2 regions of the Chromobacterium sphagni genome follow, and region 1 is predicted to be linked to the other one. Evidence: riboswitches for the same ligand, from Rfam matches in the RefSeq annotation. Region 1 holds a riboswitch; the other holds the start of a gene.
What was found. A riboswitch is a leader RNA that binds a small molecule or an ion and turns the genes downstream of it on or off. The one in region 1 is predicted to bind glycine.
Positions count from the first base shown of each region.

Region 2: another riboswitch for glycine. It lies ahead of gcvT (glycine cleavage system aminomethyltransferase GcvT); the one in region 1 lies ahead of BI347_RS19925 (trimeric intracellular cation channel family protein).

Region 1 is NZ_MKCS01000003.1:206,970-217,908, reverse strand. Features, by position in the region: gene BI347_RS19955 (hypothetical protein) at 1-2,160, shown strand, start outside; gene BI347_RS19950 (acyl carrier protein) at 2,144-2,392, shown strand; gene BI347_RS19945 (ATP-binding protein) at 2,389-4,755, opposite strand; gene BI347_RS19940 (response regulator transcription factor) at 4,752-5,459, opposite strand; partial or broken gene BI347_RS23070 (IS5/IS1182 family transposase) at 5,772-6,017, shown strand; gene BI347_RS19930 (TIGR02117 family protein) at 6,222-6,983, opposite strand; gene BI347_RS19925 (trimeric intracellular cation channel family protein) at 7,039-7,653, opposite strand; glycine riboswitch at 7,808-7,905, opposite strand; glycine riboswitch at 7,910-7,996, opposite strand; gene BI347_RS19920 (DUF3141 domain-containing protein) at 8,068-10,572, opposite strand; gene BI347_RS19915 (GNAT family N-acetyltransferase) at 10,707-10,939, opposite strand, start outside.
Region 2 is NZ_MKCS01000001.1:1,357,494-1,368,432, forward strand. Features, by position in the region: gene BI347_RS06515 (protein-glutamate methylesterase/protein-glutamine glutaminase) at 1-350, shown strand, start outside; gene cheD (chemoreceptor glutamine deamidase CheD) at 347-952, shown strand; gene BI347_RS06525 (hypothetical protein) at 1,012-1,275, shown strand; gene fdxA (ferredoxin FdxA) at 1,306-1,629, opposite strand; gene gluQRS (tRNA glutamyl-Q(34) synthetase GluQRS) at 1,723-2,619, shown strand; gene BI347_RS06540 (amino acid permease) at 2,921-4,252, shown strand; glycine riboswitch at 4,505-4,596, shown strand; glycine riboswitch at 4,611-4,709, shown strand; gene gcvT (glycine cleavage system aminomethyltransferase GcvT) at 4,751-5,839, shown strand; gene gcvH (glycine cleavage system protein GcvH) at 5,905-6,291, shown strand; gene gcvP (aminomethyl-transferring glycine dehydrogenase) at 6,441-9,293, shown strand; gene BI347_RS06560 (class I SAM-dependent methyltransferase) at 9,527-10,174, shown strand; gene BI347_RS06565 (putative bifunctional diguanylate cyclase/phosphodiesterase) at 10,431-10,939, shown strand, end outside.

The DNA.
Region 1 (10,939 bases):
TCAGACGGCGATCTGGCCGGCTACCAGGCCGGCTTCGCCAACCGCAGCCTGGATGCGCTGTTCGCCAATATCGGCCGCGCCGACGCGCTGCGCGATGTGTACCACGGCTCGACCAATGTCTATGCCAAGCTGGAAGTCGCCGAATTCGCCAAAGTCTATCATCAGTTGTCGCGGCAAGCAGGCCTGAGCACTGAGGCGCGCGGCGTGCTGGACGGGCAGGCGCGCCGGTACGCGGAACAGATACTGAAGGACGGTCTGGGAGAGCGTTCCGCCTTCGGCCCATGGACGCCGAAAAACGCCAAAGGCTATCGGTTGCGCAGCGGGCTGGAGCGTCAGCTGGCGCAGTTCGCCGCCAAGCATCTGGCGGGGGACGCCGCGCGGCTGGGCGACGCTATGATGCGCGACGAGGTTATGCCTTTCGTTCGACAGTATCTGGAGCATCAACTGGGCGGGCAACTGAACGAGGAGATGCTGAGCCAGTTATGCGGCGTGTTCGACCGCGCGGCCTTCCAGGCTTTTGAAGCGCTGCGCGCCGCGCGCGGCCAGTTGCAGGATTTGCATGGCCTGGGGGTCGGCAAGCTGGCGCGCGATCTGGATACCGTGGCGGTGCTGCCTTTGCTGTTGCGCAATGTGCTGGCGCAGCTGCAGCCGCCTGCGGCGGAGGCGCGGGCTGAACCGCCGCCGACCGCCGCGCCAGGCGCAGACAACGGTTCGACGCCGCCAACTGCCGGCGTCACCATCAATATCGGCGACATTCATATCGACAACAGCCGGCATATCGACAACAGCCGGCATATCGCCCACCATCATGGCGGCAGGCGGCGCGGGGGTGACAGCCCGACGTCGCTGGCGGTGTCGTTGCGGCTGCGCCATCTTCAGGGCCGTGCGGCGCAGCCGGCCGATCTCGGCCGCGATCCCGCCGCTGGACGCAGCGGCGCCCGGCCTGCCGGCGAAGAGGCCGCGCCACGCCGTGAAATGGACATCGGCGGGCGACGCGCCAGCGTCTCGACGCAGACCCCAGCCGACGCCGAGCCGCGGGGCCGGGCAGATGACGGCGCGGGTGTAGGCGCCGGGGCCGGCCCGGCGCTGGCCGCGCAAGAGCCCATATCTGGCCGGACGGCCTTGCCGTTCGCGGTATGGCGCAGCTACTACCCGGAGACGGTGCTGCGCTCTGCCGGTTTTCATCTGAACGGCGACGCCCATCCGGCTGCGCGGGCGCTGATCACCGACCTGCGAAATGCGCTGCGGCTGAACGGCGGAGAGCTGGCATCAATGCCGGAGCAGGCCGCGCTTATAGCGGTGCGCGACAGTTTTCTGCGCGAGGCTCCGGCGCGGGACGGCGTGCCGCAACCTTATCAGCGCCCTCTGGACGAGGGACAGTGGACGACGCTGCACAACGCGCTGGACGCCCATGCGCAACGCGATCAACTGCGAGGCCAAGTGCAAAAGCTGGCGCGGCTGACCAATCTAGCCGCCGGCGACTGGCAACCGGATAGTGTGGTGGCGCGCTTGCTGGACTGGGCGCGGCCGGCGCAGAGCGTGTCGCCAGCGGCGCCGCAACCGCAGCGTGCATCAGCTGCTGCTGCGGCATCGCTGGTATCGGCGGCGCCGGTTGACGGCTTCGCCGATATCGAGCTGAGCCGAGCGCCATTGCGCAATCTACCCACTGCGGCCTATCTGCGCAGCCAGCGGTTCGTCGATCAGCCGCGCATAGCCGGCGAGTTGCTGTTGGGTGCGCTGCGCGACGCTTTGCAGGCCGACCCGGCGACGCCGGCGGCGCGACGGATCGCTTTCGAGAAGAGCCGCGACGCATTGTTGCCGAGTTTCGGCCGGGTGCCGGTGCTGGAGGCGTTCGCCGGTGGCCGGGCAGAGAAGCTGGAGCCGGAACTGGAGCGTCTTCTCCCGGTGATAGCGCGCCATCCGCAGCGCCAGGCATTGGCTGGCTTCGCACGCCAGATGGTCCGCGAAACCGCGTTGTTGCGCGGCAGCGCGCCCAATCCGCTGCTGACCCGGCTTTTTGGCGCGCTGGGGCTGGATGCTGCGGAGGAGGCCGGACGCCGAACGCCGCAGACGGCGTCGTCCGACGTCATCCTTACTGTCGATGGCCAGCACGTGAACGCCGCCGCGGCCAGGGAGCGCGTAGATGCGAAGCGGCATTGACGCGCGGGTCAGGGCGGTGATCGGCGCCTGCCTGGCCGCCGACGCCGCCCGCATCCAGCCGTCGGCGCGGCTGGTGGACGAGCTGTACGCCGATTCGCTGGAGCTGCTGGACATGGTGATGGCGCTGAACGACGAGTTTGGCATCGACATCGGCGTCGACGACATCGCGGCCATCCGCACGGTGGCGGATGTGCAGGCGGCGGTGGCGCGCCAACTGGCGGCGGCCGCTTAGTCCAGCGCGCGACGCAGCGCGTCCCGGAGAGCTTGCAGGTCGTGGTCCGGCGGCGGCGGCCGGCGCAGCAGGGACTCGAAGCGGCGGGCGGCGGCGGCCAGTTCCTCGCGGCCTGCCGCCAGCGCGGCGCCGCGCAGGCGGTGGGCGTGGTGGATGGCCAGTTGCCAGTCGCGCTCGCGCAGGGCTTGTTCCAACTGGCTGGCGTCGTCGGCGCAACTGGAGCGGAACACCTGCTCCAGTTGGTTGGCCGGCGGTGGCGCGGCAGGTTCGCTGGGTTTGGCGGGCCGGTGGTCCAGCCATAGCGTCAGGATCTGCTCCAATTGCTCCAGCCGCAAAGGCTTGGACAAACAGCTGTCCATGCCGCTGTCCAGGCAGCGTTGCTGGTGCTCGATGCCGGTCGTGGCGGAAATGGCCACGATGGGCAGGTGGGGCTGCAATTGCAGCGCCGGATGGCGACGCAGCCGTTGCGCCAGCTCGTAGCCGTTGACGCCGGGCAGATTGCAATCCAGCAGCACCATGGAGAAGCACTGCCCCTGGTCCAGCAGCGCCAGCGCAGCGGCGGCGTCCTCCGCCATCACGGCAAGGTAGCCCAGTTCTTGCAGCTGCTGGGCAATGACGAAGCGGTTGGCCGGCTGGTCTTCCACCACCAGGATCGGCGCATGCCCAGGTTCCGGCCGCGATGGCCCTACGGAGGATTCGCCCTCGATATGGCTTGCCTGAGGCGGCACACTGCGCACCGGCAGCCGCAGGGTCATGGTTGTGCCGAGGCCCGGCAGGCTGGACAGCGCAATGCTGCCGGCCATCAGTTCCACTAGTTGGCGGCAAATGGCCAGCCCCAGACCGGAGCCGCCATAGCGGCGAGTGGTGTCGTCCGCCTGGGAGAAGGCCGAGAACAGCCGGCTTTGCTGCTCCGGCGCAATGCCGATGCCGGTATCTTGCACCGTGATCAGAAGAACGCCGTTTTCCTGGTCGGCCAGCTGCAGATCCACCCGCAGCAGCACCTCGCCCTGATGGGTGAATTTCACTGCATTGCTCAGCAGATTGCTGAGGATTTGCCTTATCCGCACCGGGTCCAGCATGACTTGATGGTTGTCCAGTCCCGCCAGTTGCACGTTCAGCCGCAAGCCCTTTTTTTCCGCGCAGGTCCGGTAGATGGCCGCCACGCCGGCGGCCAGGGCCTCCATGTCTGTGGGCACCGGCTCCAGAGCCAGCCGCTGGGCGTCCAGCTTCGATATGTCCAGCACATTGTCCAGCAATTCCAACAGATTGACCGCCGAGGCGTTGGCCAGCGCCGCCAGCTCTTGTTCGCGCGGCGGCAGCGCGGCGCGGCGCAGCAGCTCCACCGAGGCCAGGATGGCATTCATCGGCGTGCGGATTTCGTGGCTCATCATCGCCAGGAATAGCGATTTTTCCGCCTCGCTGCGTTGAGCCGCCCGCTGGGCGGCTCGCGCGCGCTGCGCCAGCAGCACCAGTGCCAGCAGGCCGATGCCCAGCGCGGTGAGCTCGAAAGCGTAATAACGGGCGATGGAGCGCCATGACGGCATGCCGTAGTCTGTGGTCCGCAGCCAGGTGTAGAGGATGGCGTCGGTGTCTTCAGCGGTGAGTTGCGCCAGCGATTTGTTGATGATGTCGCGCAGCATCGGTTGGCGCAGGTTGACCGCCATCGACACCAGACGCGGCATCTCGCTGACGCTGCCGGCGATATGCAGCGTGCCGTAATAGCGGCGCTGGATTACTGCCTGCAAGGTGGCGTCCAGGCCGACTGCGGCATAGGCGCGGTTTTCCGCTACCGCGTCCAGCGCCGCCAGCGGCGTGGCGGCCGGCACGATATGTATGTCGGGATAGTACTGACGCAGGAAGTACTCGTAGGGATCGCCTTGCTCAACCGCGACAGTCTTGCCGTTAAGTTTGGCGGGATCGAATACGATGGGCTTGTCCGCCCGGGTGACCAGCAGGGTGCTGCCGGAAAAATAGGGGTCGGTAAACAGCATCTGCTGATTGAACGGCGCAGGAATCAGCTTGGGCGAGGTGGCGGTGAGCAGGTCCAACCGGCCTTGCAGCATCATCGTCATCGCCTGGAAGCGGTTTTGCACCGGCACCAATTGGAAGCGGATGCCGCTGATGTCTGCTATCCGCTGCAGATACTCCTGGGTCAGGCCCTTGTGCTCGTCTTGCTCAAGGTATTCGATCGGCCAGCCGTGCGGGTCTATCGCGTAGCGCACCACTGGCTGGCGGGACAGCCAGGCGCGTTCCGGCGCATTGAAGGTGCTGGCCATGCTCTGGCTGTGACCGAGCAGCAGGACCAGGGCCAGCAGGGCCGCCAGGAGCGGGCCTCCGTTGCGCAGCCTCGATGCCGGCTTCATTTGTCCTCCAGCCGGTGTTGCAGTTGGAACAGTTCGTTGTCGCGCCGCAGGCCGAGTTTTTTCAGCGCCGACTGCTTCTGGTTGCTGATGGTCTTGATGCTGCGCGAGAACTTGGCCGCGATGTCGCTCACCGACAAGCCGTGCAGACAGCAGCGCAACACTTCGCGTTCGCGCGGCGACAGGTCGGGATGGTCGAGCAAGGTGGGACTGGGGCCGTGCGGCGGAGGTTCCGGTTTGTCCTGTCTGGCCTGCAGCGCTTGCGACATCTCCGCGCTGAGGTAGTCGCGGCCTGCGGCCAGCGCGCGGATGGCTGCCACCAACTCGTCCAGTCCCTGCTCCTTGCCGATGAAGCCATGGGCGCCGCCGCGCAAGGCCAACGCGACGGTGGCGGGAGTGTAATAAGCGGACATCACCAGAAGGCGCAGCGGTGGAAAGCGTATCCGCAGCGCCCGGATCAGATTGATGCCATCGATGTCGTCGGGGCGCAGCGTGTAATCAATCACCACTACATCGGCGCGGTCTCCTTGCTCGTTGGCCAGGGCTTGGATCAACTGGCTGCTGGCCGTGAAACTGCCGGTAATCTGCAGATCTGGCACGCCAGCCAGATGGCTGGCCAGGCCATGCAGGATCATCAGATGATCGTCCAGCAGTGCGATGCGGATGGGATGGAGGGACTGGCCTGTGACAGATTTGCTATTGGACATGTTTTTTTCCCCACGGATGCTCGCCGCAGGGGCCGGCATGGCCGGCCCTGCCGTTCCATTGTTGATTATGCATGCTGCCGAGTGAAAGCGCGGCATGGCTGTTTTTGTCATGGCGAGTGCGCGGCTAGCGCTTTCCCCTCAGTCGATTCTACTCGGCGCGGCCGCGAAACCACAGGATGCTGGAGGAGCTTCGAGCATTTTATGCATTTGATTTTTATTTATTTTTAATCAAATGCCAATGGCTTTTTGTTTCATGTTGGGGCATGGTTTGTTGGCAATGCCAAGCCGTCGAAGTCGAAAATCACCGGCAGCGAGGTGCGCAACGCCGCGATCGCGGCGTGCAAACGCTTGGGGAGACGAATCTGGAAACGCTGGAGCGGCTATCACCGCCGCAGTCTGGCGGAAACGAAGATGCACGGTTTCAAGCGACCGTGTAGCCGAGTGATGGCGCGCACCTTTGATCGACAGGTGGCGGAACTGCAAGTGCGCGCGGCGTTTTTGAACCATTTTACCGCTCTGGGCCGCCCGAAGACCGTGGCGGTGGCAGCGATGAACTGAATTCGCTCTGGACAAGGAGACGCACGTTCTTGGGCGGGGTTATGCAACAAAGCCCCTCGGATAGAGGGCATCGATTGGCTATTAAGCGGAAACCGTCATTTTGAAAGGAAGGAGTGCTTGAGTTGCAATCGATTGTCTGACAGTGTTTTTGTACCTAAATAAAAGGACAGGTGTGTGGCGCTGTCGTGGGTCTCCGAGGAGGCTCTAGCTGCCCGCATGCCAGAGCAAAGCCTGACCAAAAGGGGACCATAAAGCCGTGCGCACGCCGGCGGCGTTCAGCGCGTTGCGCGTCCATTGATTGCAGGTCATCAATGGGTTGTAGTTGCCGTTGGCCTGATAAAAGGCGTCATTGCCGTCATAGTGGTAATCCTTGAGCCACAAAGGTTTTCCGTCGGCGTCGATGGGCATGCTTTGGGAAATGAAATCCACCAGCTTTGCGTATTGGCCCGGGGTGAGCAGCATTTTGCGCGTATTGGCGCTTTCGCTGGGTTGGGGCTGATATTCCACGTGTAGCACGCTGTCGTCTGAAGCCAGCGCCGCCAGGGCTTTGCCTGGCGTCAGGTCGGCCCAGGTCTGCGTTTGCAGAAAGAAGGTGCGGCTGCCCCAGCCTATGGCGATGTAAGGAGAGGCCGCAAAGCGGTCGGCGCGAAGAATCTGCCGCGGCGGAAACCGCGCGCTCCAGTCCATCTGGCTGTTTCGCATAGGCAGCACCAGGCCGGTATGCACGCCGTTGCTGTCCAGGTAAATGGGGATGCCCGCAGCTGGCGCTTGCCAGTCGCGGTTGGCTGGCAGCAGGCCGAGCGCCAGCGCGGCCTGCAGGTAGGCCGCAGGCATGGCCAACAGGCCTGTCAGAGCGAGAGGTGCCAGGAATCGGAGGCGGCTTGCGGGGCGTGGATGCTCTTGGCTCATGGTTCCGCGAAGGGAAGATGGATGGCGGATGATCGCACTCCTCCCCGGTGGCGACAAGGCAGCGCAATCCGCGCCATAACAAAACACCCCGCGGGGCGGGGTGTCGGGTGGCTCAATGGTGGTCGTGCCTATAGGCGAAGACCGGCAGCTGCCATTCGCGCCATAACGCGGTCAGGCGCAGGGCCAGGCCAAAAGCGAAGCTGGCGGCGATATTGTAGTCGTGCGGCACGTTCAGCAGATTCAGGCCCAGATAGAGCATGGCCACCAGCAGCGACACGCTGGCGTACAACTCGCGGCGGAACACGATGGGCACGCGGTTGCACAGCACGTCGCGCAGGATGCCGCCGGCGATGCCGGTGATCATGCCAGCCATCACCACGATCACCGGATGGTAGTGCATGCCTAGCGCCACATCGCAGCCGATGATGGTGAAGGCCACCAGGCCCAATGCGTCCAGCACCAGAAACAGCCGGTTCAGGTGGCGCATGAAGCGGGCGGCCAGCACTGCGGCGATGCCGCCGGCCACTACCAGCAGCACGTATTCCGGATGTTGGGTCCAGCCTATCGGGTAGCGGCCCAGCACGATGTCGCGCACGGTGCCACCGCCGAGGGCTGTGAGGAAGGCGATGACGGTCACACCAAAAATATCCATATTGCGGCGGCCGGCGGCCAGGGCGCCGGTCATCGCTTCGGCGGTGATGGCGATGAGATAGATCAGGGTCAGCATGATTTCACACGATTGCGGCAGTTGCGCGCCGGAGGGGCCGGCAGACGGGGAAGCGGGAACGGAACGAGTGCAGGGCGCCGGAAAACGTCGGGCGCGCCGCTGGATGAAGAGCGGGACAAGGCAGACTCCTGGGTGGATTCCGGGCTACGGAACAGCCTCTCCCCTTGTCCTTTTACCTGAGAGTTGCATGGCCTTTGGCCACTTGCCCCTTCGGTGGGCTGCTCGCGGCAGCCTCTCTCCAATCGGCTTGAATCAATGAAACACTGCGGTACGGCTTGCCTGAGCGATTATGGGAGCTTGCGTCTTCGGCGGGGGCGTGGCCCCTCTCTCCCGCAGAGAGTCACTATATTAGCTTTTGCTATTGGAATAGTCAACGGCAGCACCGGGGCGCGTTTGCGCCCCGGCTGTGCTCGGTCAGGATTTGGCTTGCGGTTTGGCGCGGGGACTTGTCTTGCCGGTTTTGGCCGGCGCGGCCTCTCCCGGCACCTGGCCATTGGCCTTGGCCGGCGCTTTTCGCGCGCTGGCCGGCTTGGCCGCGACAACTGGCTTGGCTTCCTCCGACTTCACCGCGGCTTGGGCTGTCGGTCTGTTTTCCGGCGCGGTTTTCGCGGTCTGACGCGTGGCGGCAGGTTTGCCGGATTTGGGCTTGACCGCTGGAGCGGAGGTGGTTGCGGGTTTTGCCGATGGCTTGGCGGCAGCGGGTTTGGGCAATAGCTGGATCGCAGGCGCGGCGGGCGGTTCGGCCCTGGCTTGCCCGTTGATTTCCAACTGCAACACTTGCGCTACTTCGTCCAGCCGTGCCTGATGTTCCGGAGGTATGGCGCCGCGCAATGACAGCAGGTCGCGCGCCAGCATCCACGCCTGATGGCGGCGGTGCGGGTCAGGTAGCAGCAGGGTCAAGCCCTGCAGCGCGCGCGGCGCATCCAGTCGCACCAAGAATATCTGGTGGCGGACGATGTCCTTGAGCTGCATCAGCGTCAGCGGGTATTCGTGGCGCACGTCGCGCATCACGCGGCGGATGGCGTTGAACGGCCGCTCATCCACCACGCCCATGCCGATGCTGACGTACAGCAGCAGCCGGACGAAGCCGTCGGCCAGCGTGCCCTGCTCAAAGCTGGGGTCCAGCGCCTCGCGCTTCAGGCGCGCTAGCTCGCGGCTTTCCCAGGCCAGCACGTGCTTGCGCGGCTCGCTGGCTGGCCGCACGCCGACCAGGGTAGCCAGCTGCGGCGACTCGTAGACGGCGCGGAACAGTTGCTCCTGGGTGGCATCGCGCAGGTCGCGGTATTGGTCCAGCGACTGGGCGATGAAATGGGAGAGCTGCTCCTGCCATTGCCACAGCGGGTTGCTTTCCGCCACTGGCCGGCGTTGTTCGCGCACTTGGGCGGCGAGGCCGGGCAGCCACCACAGCCAGGGATTCTTCGGAGAGATCAGCGTGCGTTCCAGCCGGGCCGGGTGGAGCTCGCGCAGCAGGCGGGCGCTGGCTTCGTTGCCGATGGCGCGCAGCGCGGGGGAGAGGTAGCGGTCGTACACGCCCTGGTTGATCTCCGACACCCGCTTCACCACCTCGAAGGCGCGTTCGTCGTCGCGGCCGTCGTCCAGTGCCAGGATGTCGGGCACGTCGCGCGCTTCGAAGCGGATGATGTAGCGACCTTCTATGTATTCCTGGCCGGGCGCGTCCGGCGCGATGTCTTCGATGATGGCTTCATACAGGCCGGGGGCCAGCACGTCTATCAGGTCCAGCGCGCTGGCGAATTCGCTGTGTTCCTTGTTGGCGATGCCGGCGGACACGAAGATGCCCAGGTGTCCCACCTTGCTGTGCAGTGCGTAGACGATGGTCTGTTCGTTGTCGCGGATGTCCTCGACGCTGTCGTAGAGGTCGGCGATCCAGTTCAGCGCCTGTTGCGGCGGGGTGATGTTGTCGCCCCAGGAGGCGAACACCACGATGGGCGAGCGGATGTTGCGCATGTCCACCCGCACCTTGCCATCATGGCTGGCGATCTTGCCGTGGACCAGATCGTTGCCGACGAACAGTTTCTGGGCGATCCACTCCATCTCTACCTTGTTGAGCAGGTAATGGCCGCCCCACCAGCGCTCGAAGTCCAGATAGCGTTGCGGTTCGGTATCCACCTTGGAGTAAAGGTTGTAAGACTTCTTCCACAGGGTGTTGGCCGGGTCCAGTTTTTCGAAGTTGTTGACCAGGTGGGCCCCGTCGAAGTGGCCGTTGCCCAGATCGCCGGCCAGCGACGCGGTCCAGGTGCCGCCGTTCAGCCCGCCGGCGTAGCGCATCGGATTTTTGCCGCGGACGCCGGCCCAGTAGGACAGCGGCGATCCGGCCAGCAGGATGGGGCCCACCAGTTCCGGCGCCACCGCGGCCAGCATCGCCAGCGCCCAGCCGCCCTGGCAGTTGCCAATGACGAAGGGTTTGCCGTCGGAGTCGGGGTGCAGCTCGTTGACACGCTTGAGGAAGGCGCCTTCGGCCTTGCTGACGCTTTCTATGGTCTGGCCGGGCTCGGGCTGTGGGAAGAACATCACGAAGTAGCAGGGGTGGCCTTGTTGCAGCGCGATGCCGATTTCGCTGTCCATTTTGAAGCCGCCTATGCCCGGGCCGTGGCCGGCGCGCGGGTCTATCACCACGAAGGGACGCAGGGCCGGGTTGGTGGGCGGGCAACTGGGCGGCGGCGCGATGGCCGCCAGCGCGTAATTGGCCGGATCGGGCAGTTCGCGCCCGTCCTGGATGATCTTGTGGTCGAACACCAGCACCGGCGGCTTGCCGCTCTCACAGTGTTCCAGGTAAGTGGCGCCGCGCTGGTAGAGCACGTCCCAGTACAGGATGCCGCGCTGGCAGGCGTCCAGCCAGTAATCAAACAGCGGTTGTGCGAACGGGGGAGTCCCGCCTTGAACTGCAGTAGCTGACCACATTGCAACCCCTTGCTTTGGAAAAGATGGAGACAGGCGTGGCGGCCGATGACAAGGCCATGGACGCCACTGTACTCGCTTGATGCTGCAATGCAATAAAAGCGGATGGTCTGAGCCTGGTCTGTGGCGCGCAGCCATCAATTTGTTGCGGCGCAAACAGGAGTTCGAGTCGCTGCGGCCGTTTCCAGTTCCTTGACCATCACCACGCTGGCGTAGGCTTTGTCCGGCCATTGCAGCGGGGCCTCGACGCGGTAGCCGCGCTTGCCGTAGCGCTCCACCAGATGGGACGCGGGTTTGGCGGTGTCCAGGCGGATGCGCAGATAGCCCTGGCTGCGGGCCCAGGCTTCGGCGGCGTCCATCAGCAGGGAGC
Region 2 (10,939 bases), on a different contig from region 1:
TGTGTCCGGGCGGACCGACCGGCTACCAGATCGCGCTGGATCAGGGGGATCAGGTCAATCGCCATCGTCCGGCGGTGGACCCACTGTTCGATTCGGCCGCGCAGCATCTGCGCAAGAGCGCGATCGGCGTGATTCTCACCGGCATGGGCCGGGACGGCGCCGACGGCATGCTGCGGATGCGCAATGCCGGCGCCGTCACATTTGGCCAGGACGAGGCCAGCTGCGTGGTATACGGCATGCCCAGGGAGGCCTTCAAGGCCGGCGGGGTGATGCACGTCTACCCGTTGGGCCAATTGGCGTCCAGGGTCGTCGAGTGCCTGCAAAATCATGCCGAAAGGGCAAGTACATGAATCATGCCGACGCGATGAACGGCCATCAGTACTACGACAAGCATTTCCAGATCATGGCGGTAAAGGTGTTCCCGGGCGAGTTTCATGCCACCAATCAGCCTAGGATGCTGGTGACGCTGCTGGGCTCCTGCGTGGCGGTGTGCCTGAGCGACCGCACGTCTGGCGTATGCGGCATGAACCACTTCCTGTTGCCCGAAGGCTCGCTGGATCTGGGCGCGGGCACGTCCGCCGCGCGTTTCGGCGTCAACGCGATGGAGCTGTTGATCACCGACATGCAGAAGCTGGGAGCGATGCGGCACCGGCTGGAGGCCAAGATATTCGGCGCCGGCAACGTGCTGGAGGGCATGACCGTGGTGAATGTGGGCGAGCGCAATACCAACTTTATCCGCGGCTATCTGGCCAACGAGCAGATTCCGGTGCTGGCAGAGGACCTGCTGGGCGAATGCGCGCGCAAGGTGTATTTTTTCACCCATACCGGCAAGGTGCTGATCAAGAAGCTCAAGCGCAGCAGTTTGGCGATCAAGGCCGAGCAGCCATACCGCGGCCGCATCCTGGAGCAGAACGAAGGGGCGAAGACCGGCGATATCGATCTGTTCATTTGACGATGCGAGCGAATGGCGAGGATCTTGGGGTGGGCGGACGCTTCGATTGGCCAAGGCGGATGGGCGGGTGGCTGGCAGCCGGCTGCCTGGGCGGATGCGCCTTGCACGGCATCGCCTTTGTCGCGCCGGGAGAGACGGTGAAACCATGGTCTTTTTCTAGCGCGGGCATCACATACCAGTACATGCATGTGTACGACGGCGAGCTGCCTTACGCCGCCGGGTTGGCGGATGGCTATTGCGGCGGCTTGGGCAGGCGCGCGGTTCTGGCGCGGGTGGGGAAGCAGGCCGCGGATCGTAGTCTGGCGATATTCAAATGCCAATAGTTCCGCGATGCGCGAGGGAGCCGGCCGTTGTCACTTTTCCAGGTGTTGCAACTTGCCGGACACCTGGGCCCAATCGGCGTGGTCGGCCGGCGGATCTGCCCGCTGGGTGATGGTCGGCCAGCCTTTGGCCAGTTCGGCATTGAGCTGGATGAAACCTTCCTGGCCCTGGGGCACATCGTCCTCCGCGTAGATGGCGTTCACCGGGCACTCCGCCACGCACAGCGAGCAATCTATGCATTCGTCGGGGTCTATCGCCAGGAAGTTGGGACCCTCGTGGAAGCAGTCCACCGGACACACTTCCACGCAGTCGGTGTATTTGCATTTGATACAGGCATCGGTTACAACGTACGCCATTCGTGTACCCTCATTAAAGCGGAATCGTGAATCGGGATAGTTGTATTTTAGCGATAATTTGTCCCGTTGTAGATTTCGGCCTGCCTAATCAAGATGTCTAAGTCATTATACCGGGGCCGTTTCGCCCCCAGCCCGACCGGCCTGTTGCATGCCGGGTCTCTTTGCACCGCAGTCGGCAGCTATCTGGAAGCGCGCAGCCGCGGCGGCGAGTGGCTGCTGAGGATGGAGGACCTGGACCCGCCGCGCGAGGTGGCTGGCGCGGCGGACGATATCCTGCGCACGCTGGAGGCCTTCGGTTTTGAATGGGACGGCAAAGTGGTTTACCAGAGCCGACGCCACCACCTTTACCGCGCCGCGCTGCAGCAATTGATTGCCAGCGGCCACGCCTATGTCTGCTGCTGCACCCGCAAGGAAATCGCCGCCCGCGCCCAGCGCGGGTTGGATGGCTACGTCTATCCCGGCACTTGTCGCCGCGGCTGCCCGGACGGGCGGGAGGGCAGGGCCTGGCGTTTGCGGACGCGGGATGGGGACCGGGTGGTGATGGACCGCCTGCAGGGCGAAAGCCGGCAGAATCTGGCGCGGGATATCGGCGATTTCGTCCTGCTGCGCGCCGATGGATTCTGGGCCTACCAGCTGGCGGTCGTGGTGGATGACGCCGATCAGGGCATCAACGACATCGTGCGCGGCGCCGATCTCCTGGTGTCCACGCCGCGCCAGCTGCAGGTGTACGACAGCCTGGGGCTGGCGCCGCCTGACTATTGCCATCTGCCGATGCTGACCAATGCCGCCGGAGAGAAGCTGTCCAAACAGACGCTGGCGCCGGCGATATGCGTGGACGACGCCGCCCGCCAGCTGCGCGCCGCGCTGACCTTGCTGGGCCACCCGCCGCCGCCGGAGTGCGGCAGTCTGGGTGAGCTGTGGCGCTGGGCTATCGCCAGCTGGTCCCTGAGCAGGGTGCCGCGCGGCCCGCTGGTCTTGTCCGACATATAAGGCCTTTCTTATTCTTTTGACATAAGCATTTGTCGCGGCACGATTTTTTTGTAAAAAAATCGGCAATGCGACATGTTTTTACGTCAAAACTGTGTTTTAATGCGCCCTTTTTTTCCGGCGCGGCGGTTGGCGCCCAGGCCGGCCGATGTCGAGAGATCGGCCAAGCAGCCAGGGCTGGGCTATCTTGAAGCCTGCAAGACAAGCCAGCCTAAGCCGTCGTTTTCCCCAATCATCCGCATGTTTGCGCCCGACTCTCGCGAGTCCGGCGCGGGATGCTTTCCGCCTCAACGGAGAATCTGGTTTGAGCGAAAACAGTTCCATCCAAAAGAAAGGCTCGCTCGGGGTCTGGATGTGCACCGCCTTGGTGGTGGGCAATATGATAGGTTCCGGCGTGTTCCTGCTGCCGGCGTCGCTGGCGCCGTTCGGCGGCATATCCATGCTGGGCTGGCTGCTGACTTCGTGCGGCGCGATCTGCCTGGCGCTGGTGTTCGCCCGCCTGTCGGCGATGCTGCCGCGCGAAGGCGGGCCGTATGCCTATATACATGCCGGTTTCGGCGACTTCGCCGGCTTCTGGATCGCCTGGGGCTACTGGATTGCGCTGTGGGCCGGAAATGCGGCGCTGGCGGTGGCCGCCACCAGCTATATGCAAGTGTTTTTCCCCATCCTGGGACACAGCGAGCCTTTGGCGGGAGCCTTCGCCATCAGCCTGATCTGGATCGTCACCTGGATCAACAGCCGCGGCGCGCGCAGCTCCGGGATGGTGGCGGTGGTGACCACGCTGCTCAAGCTGCTGCCGCTGGCGGCGGTGACCTTCATCGGCTTTTTCCATTTGAACGCGGATAATCTGGTGTTCAACCCGCATCACAAGCCTTTGATGTCGTCGTTGTCCGCGACCATGGCGCTGACGCTGTGGGCCTTCCTTGGCCTGGAGTCGGCCTCTGTGCCGGCCGGAGACGTGGTGGAGCCGGCCAAAACCATCCCGCGCGCCACCGTGATAGGCACGCTGCTGGCCACCCTGCTGTACATCCTGTCCACCGTGTCGCTGATGGGTCTGATGCCGGCCGACGTGCTGGCGGCTTCGCAGGCGCCGTTCGCCGACGCCGCCCGGCTGATGTGGGGCGATTGGGGCTATTGGGCGGTCGGTTTCGGCGCGGTGGTGTCCTGCTTCGGCGCGCTCAACGGCTGGAGCCTGATGCAGGCGCATGTGCCGGCGGCGGCGGCCAAGGACAAGCTGTTCCCCAGCCGTTTCGCGCGGCGCAACGCCGCGGGCGTGCCTATTTTCGGCCTAGTGCTGTCCAGCACCCTGGTGACCATTCTGATGGCCATCAAGTATGCCGGCGGCGACAGCGGCGTGAAAATCTTCGAATTCATCATCCTGCTGGCCACCGCCGCCACGCTGCTGCCATACGCCTTCTGCTCGATGGCGCTGATTGCCATCATGCTGATGCGCGGCAAGGCGTTTTCCAAGCGGGACTTTGTGGCGCCGGGCTTTTTCGCCGGGATAGGCTTTGTCTACTCGCTGTGGGCCTTGTACGGCTCCGGCGCGGATACCGTGATGTGGGGCATGCTGCTGTTGCTGCTGGGTCTGCCGGTGTATGTCTGGCAGCTGAAGGAGCGGCACGCCGCAGCCTGACGGCGCGATGGCTCACCGTAAAAGCGCAGCGTTCAGCGCTGCGCTTTTTTCATGGCAGGCCGCCGGCAGGTCCATAAGCATCTTGGCAGCGGCTGTTAGCGGATAGGCTGGTTTGACCGGTGAAATTTTCGCATCCGAATGGCAATTATTATTATTTTTGTAATATTCTTTTCTTATAAGAACAGAAAAACAAACTGTTTTACTTCGAAATAAACTCGGCTTGCCAAGCCGCCGCGACTGCTACCATAATCGCCGGGTCATACAGGAGAGAGCGGTCCTTGCGATCGCCGCCGAAGGCGCAAGTGCACCCGCAATCGCTCAGGCAAAAGGACTGTATCATCGGGCTGGCGGCTGCCGGCTTGCAGAATCTGGAGAGCGGCGTCCCCGTGGCGCCCACCGAAGGGGCTAACGGCTGATCCAGCCGGAAAATCTCAGGTGCAGGGACAGAGGGGTGTGGTTGATAGAGGAAACACACACCTGCAAGAGGACCACCGCACCATGACGGCCCCGAAACGTACCCCGCTGTTCGACGCCCACGTCGCCGCCGGCGCGAAGATGGTTGACTTCGCCGGTTGGGAAATGCCCATCCATTACGGTTCCCAGCTCAAGGAACACGAAATCGTCCGCAGCGACGCCGGCATGTTCGACGTCTCCCACATGACGGTGATAGACGTCACCGGCTCCGACGCCAAATCCTGGTTGCAAAAACTGATCGCCAACGACGTCGCCAAGCTCGGTTTCGAGGGCAAGGCGCTGTATTCCGGCATGCTCACGCCGGAAGGCACCGTCGTCGACGACCTGATCGTCTACCTCACTTCCTACGGCTACCGCATGGTGGTCAACGCCGGCACCACTGAAAAAGACTTGGCCTGGATGGACGCGCAGAAGGCCGGCTTCGACGTGGCGCTCAAGGTGCGCCGCGACCTCGCCATGCTGGCGGTGCAGGGTCCGGAGGCCATAGACAAGGTTTGCAGGATCAAGCCGGAACTGGCCGACGCCATCCGCGCGCTGAAAGTGTTCCAGGGCCTGCCGCAGGATGAATGGTTCTACGCCCGCACCGGCTATACCGGCGAGGACGGTCTGGAAATCATGGTCCCCGCCGATCAGGCCATCGCCTTCTTCAATCAGTTGCAAGCCGTTGACGTCGCGCCGATCGGTCTGGGCGCGCGCGACACGCTGCGCCTGGAGGCCGGCATGAACCTGTACGGCCACGACATGGACGAAACCGTATCGCCGCTGGAGGCCGGCATGGGTTGGACCATCGCCTGGGAGCCTAAGGAGCGCAAGTTCAACGGACGCGAGGCGCTGGAAGCGCAAAAGGCCAAGGGCGTGGCGATGAAGCAGGTGGGCCTGGTGCTCGAAGGCCGCGGCGTTTTGCGCGAAGGCCTGAAGGTGGTGGTGGAGGGCGTCGGCGAAGGCGTCATCACCAGCGGCACCTTCTCGCCCACGCTGAAGCACTCCATCGCGATCGCTCGGGTGCCCGCCGCCACCGGCGCCGCCGCCCAGGTGGATCTGCGCGGCACGCTGACCGATGTGCGCGTGGTGAAGATGCCCTTCGTGCGCAACGGCAAGAAAGTATTCGAATAATAGGGCGGCGTCCAAACGACGACCGCCATGACCATTGATCTGATCTTAAGCTGGAGAACTTCAAGATGAGCAACATCCCCGCCGAACTGAAATACGTCGAAAGCCACGAGTGGCTGCGCCTGGAAGCCGACGGCTCCGTAACCGTGGGCATCACCGAGCACGCGCAGGAGCTGCTGGGCGACATCGTTTTCGTAGAGCTGCCCAAGGTGGGCGCGCAACTGGCCCGCGATGAGCAGGCCGGGGTGGTTGAGTCGGTGAAGGCCGCGTCCGACGTGTACTGTCCGATCGCAGGCGAAATCCTGGCGGTGAACGAAGAGCTGGAAGGCGCGCCGGACCTGGCCAACAGCGAGCCTTACGGCGCCGGCTGGTTCTTCAAGCTCAAACCGGCCAATCCGGCCGATCTGGACGGCCTGATGGACGCAGCCGCCTACGCCAAGGAAATCGGCGCCTGATCGCTGAACCCGCCCTGCAGTCGCGAGACTCAGGGCGTTTTTTTTGGCCGCGAACCGTAAACGGCATGAACATCGATGGGCGAGCGCTGGCAGTTCTCGCCGACATCTGGGCATGGCGGGTTTCGCGGCAGCAATGGAAGGTCTTGAACATGTCGCTCTCCGAACTCTTCAATCGCAACGAATTCATCGCCCGCCACATCGGACCGTCCGACGACGAGCGCCAACAGATGCTGGCGGCCATCGGCGCGGCGTCCATCGACGCGCTGGTCGGCGAAACGCTGCCGGCCGACATCCGGCTGAACCGCGCGCTGGACCTGCCGCCGTCGCAGCCGGAGGCCGAGGCGCTGGCCGCGCTCAAGGCAGTTGCCGCCAAGAACGTGGTCAATAAATCCTTTATCGGTCTGGGCTACTACCCGGTGAAGACGCCGGCCGTCATCCTGCGCAATGTGCTGGAAAACCCCGGCTGGTATACCGCCTATACCCCGTACCAGGCCGAGATCGCCCAGGGCCGGCTGGAGGCGCTGCTCAATTTCCAGCAGATGGTGATAGACCTCAGCGGTCTGGAAATGGCCAACGCGTCCTTGCTGGACGAGGCCACCGCCGCCGCCGAGGCGATGGCGATGGCCGGCCGCGTGTCCAAGTCCAAGTCGCGCCGCTTCTTCGTCGACAGCCGCGTGCTGCCGCAAACCTATGATGTGATGTCCACCCGGGCCAAGTACTTCGGCTTCGAGCTGGTGCAGGGCCATCCGGAAGAAGCCGGCAACGGCGACTACTTCGGCGCGCTGTTCCAGTATCCGGGCGAGGCCGGCGACCTGATCGACCTCACCCCGCATATCGCGGCGGTCAAGGCCAAGGGCGGCATCGCCGCGGTGGCGGCTGACGTGATGGCGCTGGTGGCGCTGAAGTCTCCGGGCGAGATGGGCGCCGACATCGCGCTGGGCAATACCCAGCGCTTCGGCGTGCCTATGGGCTTCGGCGGCCCGCACGCCGCCTATTTCGCTTTCAAGGACGAGATGAAGCGCTCGGCGCCGGGCCGCATCATCGGAGTGTCGGTCGACGCCAAGGGCAAGACCGCGCTGCGGATGGCGCTGCAGACCCGCGAACAGCACATCCGCCGCGAGAAGGCCAATTCCAATATCTGCACCAGCCAGGTGTTGCTGGCCAATATGGCCAGCATGTATGCGGTGTATCACGGCGCGGAGGGCGTCAAGCGCATCGCCGCCCGCATTCACCGGCTGGCCGCCATTTTCGCCCACGCGGTGCGGGCCGCCGGCGGCAAGCTGGTGTTCGACCGCTTCTTCGACACGGTGCAGGTGGAGGCCGTCAAGGCCGACGCCATCTATGCCGCCGCCTTGGCCGCAGGCTACAACCTGCGTCGCGCCGGCAAGAATGTGCTGGGCGTGGCCTTCCATGAAGCCGCCAGCGAGGCGGACCTCGTCAAGCTGATCGAGCTGTTCACAGGCCAGAGCGCCGACATCGCCCAGCTTGACGCCGCCGCTCAGGACGCGATCCCGGCGGCGCTCAAGCGCGAGTCCGCGATCCTGACGCACCCGGTGTTCAATGTTCACCATAGCGAGCACGAGATGCTGCGCTATATGAAAAAGCTGGAAAACCGCGACCTGGCGATGAACCACTCGATGATCAGCTTGGGCAGCTGCACCATGAAGCTGAACGCCACCAGCGAGATGATTCCCGTCACCTGGCCGGAATTCGCCAATATGCACCCGTTCGCGCCGCGCGAGCAGACTGTGGGCTATCTGGAGATGATCGCCGGCCTGGAGACGCAGTTGCGCGCCATCACCGGCTTCGACATCATCTCGATGCAGCCCAACTCCGGCGCTCAGGGCGAGTACGCCGGCCTGTTGGCCATCAGCCGCTACCATGAGTCGCGCGGCGAGGCCCACCGCAACATCTGCCTGATTCCGCGCTCGGCCCACGGCACCAATCCGGCCACCGCGCAGATGATGAACATGCAGGTGGTGGTGGTGGACTGCGACGAGGCCGGCAATGTGGACGTGGCCGATCTCAAGGCGCGCGCCGAGCAGCATTCGGCCAATCTGGCGGCGCTGATGATCACCTATCCGTCCACCCACGGCGTGTTCGAGCAAGGCATCAAGCAGATCTGCGAGATCGTGCACCGCCACGGCGGCCAGGTGTACATGGACGGCGCCAACCTCAACGCCCAGGTGGGGCTGACCCGTCCGGCCGACATCGGTGCCGACGTGTCGCACATGAACCTGCACAAGACCTTCTGCATTCCGCACGGCGGCGGCGGCCCGGGCATGGGGCCGATAGGCCTGAAGGCGCATCTGGCGCCCTTCATCGCCAACCACGTGGTGACGCCGGTGCCGGGCGCCGAAGCCGGCCAGAGCGCGGTGTCCGCCGCGCCGTTCGGTTCCGCCTCCATCCTGCCCATCTCCTATATGTACATCGCGATGATGGGCGCGGAAGGCATGAAGCAGGCCACCGAGAATGCGCTGTTGTCAGCCAACTACTTGGCCACCCGTCTGGGCGAGCACTTCCCGGTGCTGTACACCGGCGCCAACGGCCGCGTCGCGCACGAGTGCATCATCGACCTGCGCCCGCTCAAGGCCGCCAGCGGCGTCACCGAGGTGGATGTGGCCAAGCGGCTGATGGACTACGGCTTCCACGCCCCCACCATGAGCTTCCCGGTGCCGGGCACGCTGATGATAGAGCCCACCGAGTCCGAGCCCAAAGCCGAGCTGGACCGCTTCGTCGCGGCGATGGCGGCCATCCGCCAGGAGATCGACCAGGTGCAGAGCGGCGCATGGCCGGCGGACAACAACCCGCTGGTAAACGCGCCGCACAGCAAGGCCGATATCGCGGGCGACTGGGACCGCCCGTACAGCCGCGAGCAAGGCTTGTTCCCGCTGCCATATGTACTGGAAAACAAGTTCTGGCCGAGCGTGAACCGCATCGACGACGTCTACGGCGACCGCAACCTGGTGTGCAGCTGCCCGAGCACCGACAGCTACGAATAAACCCGTTGCCCTAGGGCAACAGTTGAAAAGCGCCGCCCCGCAAGGCTTTCCGCCTGCGGGGCGGTTTCTTTTGCCGCCGGACAGGGGAGGGGGCTGCTAATTCTACTTAGTAAGAATATCTAAGCTGACACTATGTCCTATGCTGATTACTAAGCCATATAAGTGGTGGTACTTAGTCCGAATGATATGGAATGAGTGCCGGTTTTGTAAGCAAGAGCGAGTAGGGGCAGGAAATGGGTGCTGCTGATTTTGATGGCGTTTATCGCAATAATGGGTCGTTGTATGGAGACAAGCCGTCTCCCTTTCTGGTGCATTATCTGGAGAAGTACGCTGTAGAAGGACGTGGAACGGGGTTGGATCTGGGATGCGGGCAGGGGCGCAATGCCCTGTATTTGGCAAGCTGCGGGTTTGCGATGCATGGCGTCGACGCCTCGTCCGTGGCGGTTGCCCGCCTGGCGAGCCTGGCGGACGAGCGGCATCTGGATGTCAAAGGCAGGGTGGCCGACCTGTCCGCGGTGTCGATTGAGCCGCAACGCTATCACCTCATTGTGGCCAATACCTCGCTCGATCATCTGGACGAGGCGTCGGGGGCGCGGCTGGCGGTGGCGATGATGGCGGGTCTGGCGCCGGGGGGATACCTGTTCGTGTCGGTGTTCATGGTCAATGATCCGGGGTGCGCGGTGCATGGCGGGCAGGCTAGCGAGACCGCCGCCTACGTTCGGCACTATTACCGGCCGGACGAGTTGCGCCAGCAGTTCTCCGCGCTGGCGGTGCTGGCTTATCAGGAGGAGTATGCGCTGGATATCGGCCATGGCCAGCCGCACTATCACGGCATTGCCAGACTGTTTGCGCGCAAGGCGGCTGATTTGCAAGCCAACTGAGCCTGCCGCGGCAGTAAAAGGCAGAACGCGCCGCGTTCTGCTTTTTTTATTTCCGCGCGCAATCGCCGGCGCAAAGGAAACCCTGCGGTTCATAAACGAACGGGCGGAACCGTTGCCGGCCGATGGGCGCGGGCAAGGGCGCCGGCGCTAGAAAAGAGCGGGCGACGACCGTTTGCTTGCTACAATACCCGGCGCCGGCAGTGGCAGCTTTGGCTATTTTCTGATGAATAAATAAAAGGTTAACGGCGATATGCCGATGAAGAATCCAATCTCCTGGCAGGGGGGCAATCTGTCGATGCTGGAGGCCTTGAGCCTGCCGGTGTGGGTTTTCGATATTGATCAAAAATACGTGTTCTGGGCCAATCCGGCCGCGCTGCGGGTGTGGGGCGCGCATAGTCTGGAGGAACTGCAGCAGCGCGACATGTCGCTGGACATGTCGGTATCGGTGGCGCAGCGGCTTTGCCAGTATCAGCAGGACTTCGAGCGCGAAGACGCCAGCTTCGTCGAAAGCTGGACCCTGTATCCCAACGGCCTGCCTTGCGTGCTGAAAGTGGCGTTCCGCGGCATCCGGGTAGACGGGCGAATGATGATGTTCTGCGAGGCGCAGAATCATCTCACCGCCGATCCGGCCAGCTTGCGCAGCGCCGAGGCGCTGATGCACACCTCGGTGCTGATCACCCTGTACGACGCGGCCGGAAGGGCGCTGTACCGCAATCCATCGGCGCGCGCCCAGGTGGCGCACGCCAGCGAGGCCTGGCGCCAGCA